One region of the Geodermatophilus sp. SYSU D00867 genome, then DNA from elsewhere that is predicted to be linked to it. Evidence: riboswitches for the same ligand, from Rfam matches in the RefSeq annotation. Region 1 holds a riboswitch; the other holds the start of a gene.
The links. A riboswitch is a leader RNA that binds a small molecule or an ion and turns the genes downstream of it on or off. The one in region 1 is predicted to bind cyclic di-AMP.
Positions count from the first base shown of each region.

Region 2: another riboswitch for cyclic di-AMP. It lies ahead of ACI8AK_RS20615 (C40 family peptidase); the one in region 1 lies ahead of ACI8AK_RS20910 (transglycosylase family protein).

Region 1 covers NZ_JBJGZC010000028.1:29,678-33,458, forward strand. The annotation lists gene ACI8AK_RS20900 (dihydrofolate reductase family protein) at 1-2, opposite strand, end outside; gene treZ (malto-oligosyltrehalose trehalohydrolase) at 2-1,753, opposite strand; gene ACI8AK_RS20910 (transglycosylase family protein) at 1,864-2,463, opposite strand; cyclic di-AMP (ydaO/yuaA leader) riboswitch at 2,467-2,601, opposite strand; gene treY (malto-oligosyltrehalose synthase) at 2,851-3,781, opposite strand, start outside.
Region 2 covers NZ_JBJGZC010000027.1:30,606-34,386, forward strand. The annotation lists gene ACI8AK_RS20610 (M48 family metalloprotease) at 1-657, opposite strand, end outside; gene ACI8AK_RS20615 (C40 family peptidase) at 828-2,024, opposite strand; cyclic di-AMP (ydaO/yuaA leader) riboswitch at 2,041-2,220, opposite strand; gene ACI8AK_RS20620 (hypothetical protein) at 2,377-2,664, opposite strand; gene ACI8AK_RS20625 (D-alanyl-D-alanine carboxypeptidase family protein) at 2,776-3,781, opposite strand, start outside.

The DNA of each region.
Region 1 (3,781 bases):
ATCAGGCGGTGACGACGGCCGCGCTCTCGGCCGGGACCGTCACCGTCGCGCCGTCCACGGACGGCTCGTCGGCGGTCGCGAACAGCACCCCGGTGGCCGGCCGGTCCAGCTCCACCTGCTGCGCCTGTCCGGACAGGTTGGCCACCACCCGCAGTGGGCCGCGGTGCAGCACGAGCACGCGGTCGTCGTCGTCCCAGCCGACCTCGACCGCCGACAGGTCCGGGTCGACCAGGTCCGGGTGCTGCCGGCGCAGCGCCAGCAGCGTCCGGTGCACCTCCAGCAGCCGCGCGTGCGGCTCGCGCGAGGGCTCGGACCAGTCCAGCTTCGAGCGGCGGAAGGTCTCCGGGTCCTGCGGGTCGGGCACCTCGTCGGCGTCCCAGCCGTGCTCGGCGAACTCGTTCTTGCGGCCCTCGGCCGTCGCGCGGCCGATGTCCGGGTCGGTGTGGCTGGTGAAGAACTGCCACGGCGTCGAGGCCCCCCACTCCTCGCCCATGAACAGCATCGGCGTGAACGGACCGGTCAGCACGAGGGTCGCGCCGACGGCGAGCAGGCCGGGGGACAGCGTCGCCGAGACGCGGTCGCCGATGGCGCGGTTGCCGATCTGGTCGTGGTCCTGCAGGTAGCCGAGGAACTTCCAGCCCGGCAGCCGCGCGGTGTCCACCGGCCGGCCGTGCGAGCGGCGGCGGAAGCTGGACCACGTGCCGTCGTGGAAGAAGGCGCCGGTGAGGGTCTTGGCCAGCCCGGCGAGCCCGGCCTCGGCGAAGTCGCCGTAGTAGCCCTGCCCCTCCCCGGTGAGCGTCGCGTGCAGCGCGTGGTGGAAGTCGTCGCTCCACTGGGCGTGGATGCCGGTGCCGCCGGCCACCCGGGGGGTGACCACCCGGGGGTCGTTCAGGTCGCTCTCGGCGATGAGCGTCAGCGGCCGGCCGACGGCGACCGAGAGCCGGTCGACCTCCTGCGCCATCTCCTCGAGCACGTGTGTGGCGCGCTCGTCGACCAGCGCGTGGACGGCGTCCAGCCGCAGCCCGTCGACGTGCATGTCGCGCAGCCACATCAGGGCGTTGTCGAGGATGTAGCGGCGGACCTTGTCGGAGTCCGGCCCGGACAGGTTGACCGACTCGCCCCAGGTGTTCGCGCCGCCCTCCGAGAAGATCGGCATGAACAGGGGCAGGTAGTTCCCCGACGGGCCCAGGTGGTTGTAGACGACGTCCTGGATGACGCCGATCCCGCGCTGGTGGCAGGCGTCGACGAACCGCTGGTAGGCCGCGGGGCCGCCGTAGCTCTCCTGCACCGTGTACCAGAGGACGCCGTCGTAGCCCCAGTTGTGCGTGCCGTCGAAGCCGTTGACCGGCAGCAGCTCGACGAAGTCGACGCCGAGGTCGGCGAGGTGGCCCAGCCGGTCGATGGCCGAGTCGAGGGTGCCCTCGGGCGTGAACGTGCCGACGTGCAGCTCGTAGACGACGCCGCCGGCGAGCGGGCGCCCGGTCCAGGCGGTGTCGCCCCACGCGTACGCCGACGGGTCGAACCGGCGGGACAGGCCGTGCACGCCGTCGGGCTGGCGGCGCGAGCGCGGGTCGGGGCGGGGCGTGTCGTCGTCGCCGAGCAGGTAGCCGTAGTCGGACTCCGGGCCGGCCTCGACCTCGGCCCGCCACCAGCCGTCGTCGTCGCGGCTCATGTCGTGCACCGTGCCGTCGACCTGCAGGCGCACACGCTCGGGCACGGGCGCCCAGACGGCGAACTCGACGGGTGCGGACATGCGGGGGCCTCCCAGCGGTAGTGCGGCTGACCGGTCCCTCTTGCCCGCTGCGGGCGCGGTCAACCGCGAGCGGCAGCCGGGGGAGCGGGTCCCCCGGCTGCCGCCCCGGGTCACGGCAGCTGCAGGACCTGCCCGACGTGGATGACGTCCGGGTCGCTGACGGTGCCGCTGTTGGCCGACCAGAGGGCCTTCCAGCCGCCCTCGACGCCCTGGTCCCGGGCGATCGTGCCCAGCGTGTCGCCGGACCGGACGGTGTACGGGCCGCCGGAGGCCCCGGCGGCGGACTCCCCGGCCCGGGCGGCCGTGTCCGGCTCGGCCGGCGCGGGCGCGGCGGCGGGCTCGGCGGCCGGCGAGCCGGCCGCCGGGGCGCCCGGGTCCAGGCCCTTGCCGCAGGTGGGCCAGGCGCCCGGGCCCTGGACGTCGAGCGTGCGCTCTGCGACGGCGATCTGCTGCGCCTTGGTGGCCAGGTCGGCGCGCGCGGCGTACTCGGTGCCGCCGAAGGCCGCCCAGGTGGACTGGCTGAACTGCAGGCCGCCGTAGTAGCCGTTGCCGGTGTTGATGCTCCAGTTGCCGCTGGACTCGCACTGGGCGACGGCGTCCCAGTCGTTGGGAGCGGCGGCCGAGGCCGGGCCGGCGGTGACGCCGATCGCGGCCGCGGCCACGCCGGTCGTCACGAGGGCACGGCGGAGCAGGGACGTGGACGTGCGCATGGGGGATCTCCGATCCGCCGCCTGCGAGGTGAGCTGTCGGGTTCGGAGCGATCGGTGCCCCGGCCGCACGGCGTGCGGCTTCACCCCGAGGCGCTGCGTCCGGTCCCCCCGTGACCGCGGTGCAGGCGCCGAAGTGGGTCCCCCACCCCCGTCCTGGCTGTGCTCGAGGAACGGAGCCCGGCGGACGGGGTTCGGCGGACCGGCTCCGGCACGCGACAGTCGGTTGGCCCGCGTGCGGTCGCAAAGGTAACGGGAGCATCACGAGACGGCACACCGGCACCACCCGTCACGGCGTGTCGCCCGGCCCGTGCCGGGCGGCGCGCACGAGATCGCCGGCAGGGGCCGCAGGTCACGGCGGCGCCGGCAGGCGCCGCCGTGACCTCCGTCTCAGTCCCGGACGAGCAGGGCCACCGGCAGCCGGGCCAGCAGCTCGCCGACGGGCGCTCCGCCGGCGTCGGAGACGACCCGCGTGCCGGTGAGCACGTCGCGCCACGCACCGGTCGGCAGCGTCAGCGCGGTGTCGCCCCAGCCGGTGGCGGCCAGCGCCACCGGCAGCCGGGTCGCCACGGTCACCGCGCCGCCCTGCTCCCCGGACCCACGGTCGAAGGCGACGACGTGCTGCGCGGCGGACCCGGTGGCCGCCACGGGGGTGTAGCCGGTGAACAGCTCCGGGGAGTCCCGCCGCAGCCGCAGCGCCCGCGACACGACGAGCAGCTTGGCCGCGCCGGTGTCGTCGACCTCCGGCACCTCCCCGCCGTCGAGCCGGGCCAGCAGCGCGCGCCGCTCGTCGTAGTCGACCGGGCGGCGGTTGTCGGGGTCGACGAGCGAGTGGTCCCACAGCTCGGTGCCCTGGTAGACGTCCGGGACGCCGGGCATCGTCAGCTGCAGCAGCTTCTGCGCCAGCCCGTTGGACCGGCCCGCCGGGCCGATCCGCGCGACGAAGGCCTCGATCTCGCGGTTCGTGGCCTCGTCGTCGTAGGCGGCGTCGACCATCGCGTGCAGCTGCGCCTCGAACGCCTCGTCGACGTCGGTCCACGTCGTCGACTGCCCGGCCTCCCGGGCCGCCTTCTCCGCGTAGGCGTGCGCCCGCTCGCGGGACAGCGGCCACGCGCCGACCAGGTTCTGCCACACCAGGTGCGCCAGCGGCCGGTCGGGCAGCGGGTGGCGGGACAGCCAGCCGCGGACCAGGTCCGCCCACTCCGTCGGCACCTCGGCGAGGACGGCCAGGCGCGCCCGGGTGTCCTCGCTGCGCTTGGTGTCGTGCGTGGTGAGCGTCGTCATCGACTCCGGCTTGCGCTCCAGCCGCCGCGCCTGCGCC
Region 2 (3,781 bases), on a different contig from region 1:
GACCACCGGGTAGAGGAAGGAGCCGACGACGACCAGCGCGGCCGCGCCGCCGGCCGCCCACGCCCACCAGGCGCGGGGGGCGCGGCGGGCCAGCGCGACGAGCACCAGCAGGCCCAGGGCGGTGAGCCCGGCGTCGATGGCGGTGGAGACCGCGACGTCGCGCAGCCACAGCGGCCAGGAGCGCGTGGACAGCCCGTAGCGGTGCCGCACGACCTCGCCGTAGGCGGAGATCGGCAGCGTCGCCAGCCGGCCGACGACGACCAGCGTGACCGTGCCGAGCAGCACGGTGAGCGGCCAGCGGCGGCCTCCCGCCCGGCCGACCGCGGTGACCAGGCGGCTGCCCAGGCGGGTGAGGCCGAGCAGCGCCGAGACCGCGAGCCCGAGCACCAGGTTGGTCAGCGACGCGGGACGGATGTCGGCGGCGAGGGCCTCGGCGCGGCGGACGACCTCGGCGGGCAGCCCGGCGTCGTCGGTGACCGGGGAGGCGCCGCCGGGCGGGGTGGGCAGCGGCGTCCAGGGCGTCCGGAGCGCGATGACGAGGACGAGCGCCGCGCCGAGCACGAGCGCGACCAGCAGCGCGGCCCGGCGGGAGCCGGTGCGGTCTGGCCGGGTGGCCTCGGGGCCGGGGCGGGTGCTCGTCCCGCCCGCCCTGCCCACCCGGCCGATCCTAGGCGCGCGCCGGTGCCGCACCGTGCGCTCCCCCGGCGGACGCCGAGGGCCGGCGACCCGTCCGGGTCACCGGCCCTCGGCCTCGCGACGTGCTGGAACGGCCTCCCTGCAGGGGCCCGCCGGGAGCTCGCGAGCGGTGGGGGCGGGGAGGTCCTCCGTCAGGCGATGCGGCGCATGGCGGTGATGCCGCCCATCGAGTCGACCGACACGACCTTCACCGGCTGCCCCGACGTGGAGGCGTGCACCATCTGGCCGTTGCCGATGTACATCGAGACGTGGCTGACCGGGCTGTAGTAGAAGATCAGGTCACCCGGCTGCAGGTCCGCCCGCGAGACGGCGGTGCCCATGCGCGACTGCATGCTGCTGGAGTGCGGGAGGCTGATGCCGGCCGCGGCGTAGGCGTACTGGGTCAGGCCCGAGCAGTCGAAGGCGTTCGGCCCGCCGGCGCCCCACACGTAGGGGTCGCCCACCTGGGCCAGCGCCGTCTGCACCGCGGTCTGCGCGGCACCGCTGCCGCCGCTGCCCGCCGACGGCGCCGGGGCCGGGGCCGGAGCGGGGGCCGCGGCCCGCGTGCCCGCGGTGGCCGGCGCGCTCTCCCCACCCGCGCCGCCGCCGGCGCTGGGCCCGGCCTGCGCGCCGGCGGCCAGGCCGGCCTCCTGCGCGGCGAGCGCCGCCTGCCGCTGCGCCTCGGTGAGCGCGGCGAACTGCGCCTGGTAGTCCGCGATGTCGCCCTGGAGCTGCGCCTCCTGGGCGCTCAGGCCGTCGAGGGTGCGCTGCGCCTCGGTCTCGGCGGCCTCGGCGTCGGCCTGCGCCTGCCGGGCGGCGGCGGCCGCCTCGTTCACCTGGTCGAGGACCGAGGTGGTGTGGTCGGCGATCTGGCCGAGGGTGGCCAGCGAGGCGACGAAGTCCTCGGCCGAGTCGCTGGTCATCAGCAGGTCGAGCCCGGCGAAGCCGTCGCCGTTGCCGGCGGTGTAGGCGCTGCGGGCCACCTCGCGGATCCGGCCGTCGAGGTCCTGCAGCCGGTCCTGCGCCTCGGCGGCGGCCCGGTCGGCCTCGTCGGCGGCGGCCTGCTGCTGGGCGAGGACCTCGCGGGCCTCGTTGACCTGCTCGGTGACGACCTCGAGCCGGTGACCGGCCTCGGCGGCGAGCTGGGCGGCCTGCTCCGGGGTGCCGGCCCGCTCGGGGTCGGCGGCCGCGGTGCCGGACAGCAGGGTGAGGGTCAGCGCGGCGGTGGTGCCGACCAAGGTGACCCGGCCGAGGCGGCGGGCCCGCGACGGGCGGTGCAGGCCGGCGATCCGGGTGGTGGGTGTGGACTTCTCGCGTGCATGCCCCAGGGCAGGGCGGGGGGTCGCCACGGGCGGCGGCTCTCCGTTTCTTCCTCAGCAACCGCCTACCGAGTTAGCTGACGGGTTCGGGCTGGGAAGACGTGCCCTATCTCCGCGCCCCGGTCGGGACCGGCGCGCGCGAGAACTCACCCCAGTGCTGCGGTGGGTCCCCGGCTCACCTCGCGCACCTCCGGGAGGGCGTCCGGTGACTCGGCGGTGTCGGCCGAGGTCACCCTGCGTCGGGTGACGACCACCCGGCCGGACGGCGCCACAGTACGGACGTGATGCAGTTGTGACAAACGGGGGGTGCGGGAACTGTGAGGACACACACGGTCAGCAGCCGCGCCACTCCGGTGCGTACCCGATCGGGTGTCCGCGCCGGTCAGCCCGTGCGCCGGCGCCCGTCCCGCGACGGCCGGTGCCGCAGGGGCGGCACCAGGCCGCCCTCGGCCAGCGCCCGCACGGCCCGCCGCTCGACGTCGTCGAGCTCCACGACCACGCCCGGGCGCGGCAGTGCGCCGTCCGCCGTCCGGGCCGCCGGGACGGAGGGCACCGGCAGCAGCACGGGGCCGGTGTCCCGCTCCGCGGGCGGGGCGCCCAGCAGGGCGGTGACGACGCAGTCGGCGCAGCCGGCGCCGCGCGCGGTGCACGAGTCGCAGTCGATGAGCATGGCCGTGTCCCTCCGGTGCCCCGGCCGCGCCGCCCGGTGCCGGGCCGCGGTCGGGACGGGTCTCCCTGTCGGTCGACCAGCACGCTAGGGACGGCCACCGACAGTCCCGGCTCAGCCGCCCGCGTACTCCCAGTGCCAGGGCTCCTCGCGGCCGTTGCCCGGGTCGGCCCAGGTCGGGTGCAGCCACCCGAACCGGCCGGCGTTGGCGACCATCCACGCGTACTGCGGCGTGCCGAAGCCGTCGATGCCGCCGCACAGGTCGACCGCCAGCCCCCAGCCGTGGTTGCTGGTGCCCGGGACCGCGGCCAGCGCCGGCTTCTCCCCGTACAGGCGGACCTGGCCGGCGTAGGTGCGGTAGGAGTCGGTGATGCAGATCGGCTGCCCGAACGCCGACGCGAACGCCGCGCTCATCGCCCGCCAGGCCGCCGCGGCGTCGCAGCGCAGCGAGTGGCCGCCCACCCCGATCGGGCACAGCGCGCTCGGCGGGATGAGGCCGTTGGGGTAGCCGCCCCAGGCCCGGGCGCCGTCGAAGCTCGGCGGGTAGACGGTGTTGCCGCACTCGACCCGCAGGGCTCCGCCGACCGGACCGGGGGCGGGCACCTCCGGCCGCGGGCCGAGGCTCGGCCGCCCGACGTGGACCACCTGGTCGGCCGGCAGCCGGCGGACGACGACGGCGCCGGCCCGCGCGTCGGCGGCGAGCACGGTCTGCGCGTCCAGCGCGATGCCGACGTGCCCCAGGCCCGCCTCGGGGGTCCCGAGGAAGACCAGGTCGCCGGGCAGGACGTCGGCCGGGTCGACGGGCGTGGTGACCGCGAACAGGCCGGCCTGGTCGGCGGGCAGGTCGATGCCCGCGTCGCGGTAGACGGTGGAGACCAGCGAGCCGCAGTCCCAGGAGTCCGGGCCGGCCGTCCCCGGCGCGTAGGGCCGGCCCAGGGCGTCCATGGCCGCGGTGACCGCGGCCAGCGTCTCGGCGGGCAGCACGAGCAGCGACACCGGCCGGCGCGGCAGCTGCGCGGCGCCGCGCTGCGCGCCGCCGGCGGCCGCGCCGATCGGCGTGAGCCCCGCGGGCAGGCCCCGGACCGGGTCGAGCAGCTCGGCCGCCGGCGGCGCGGTCACC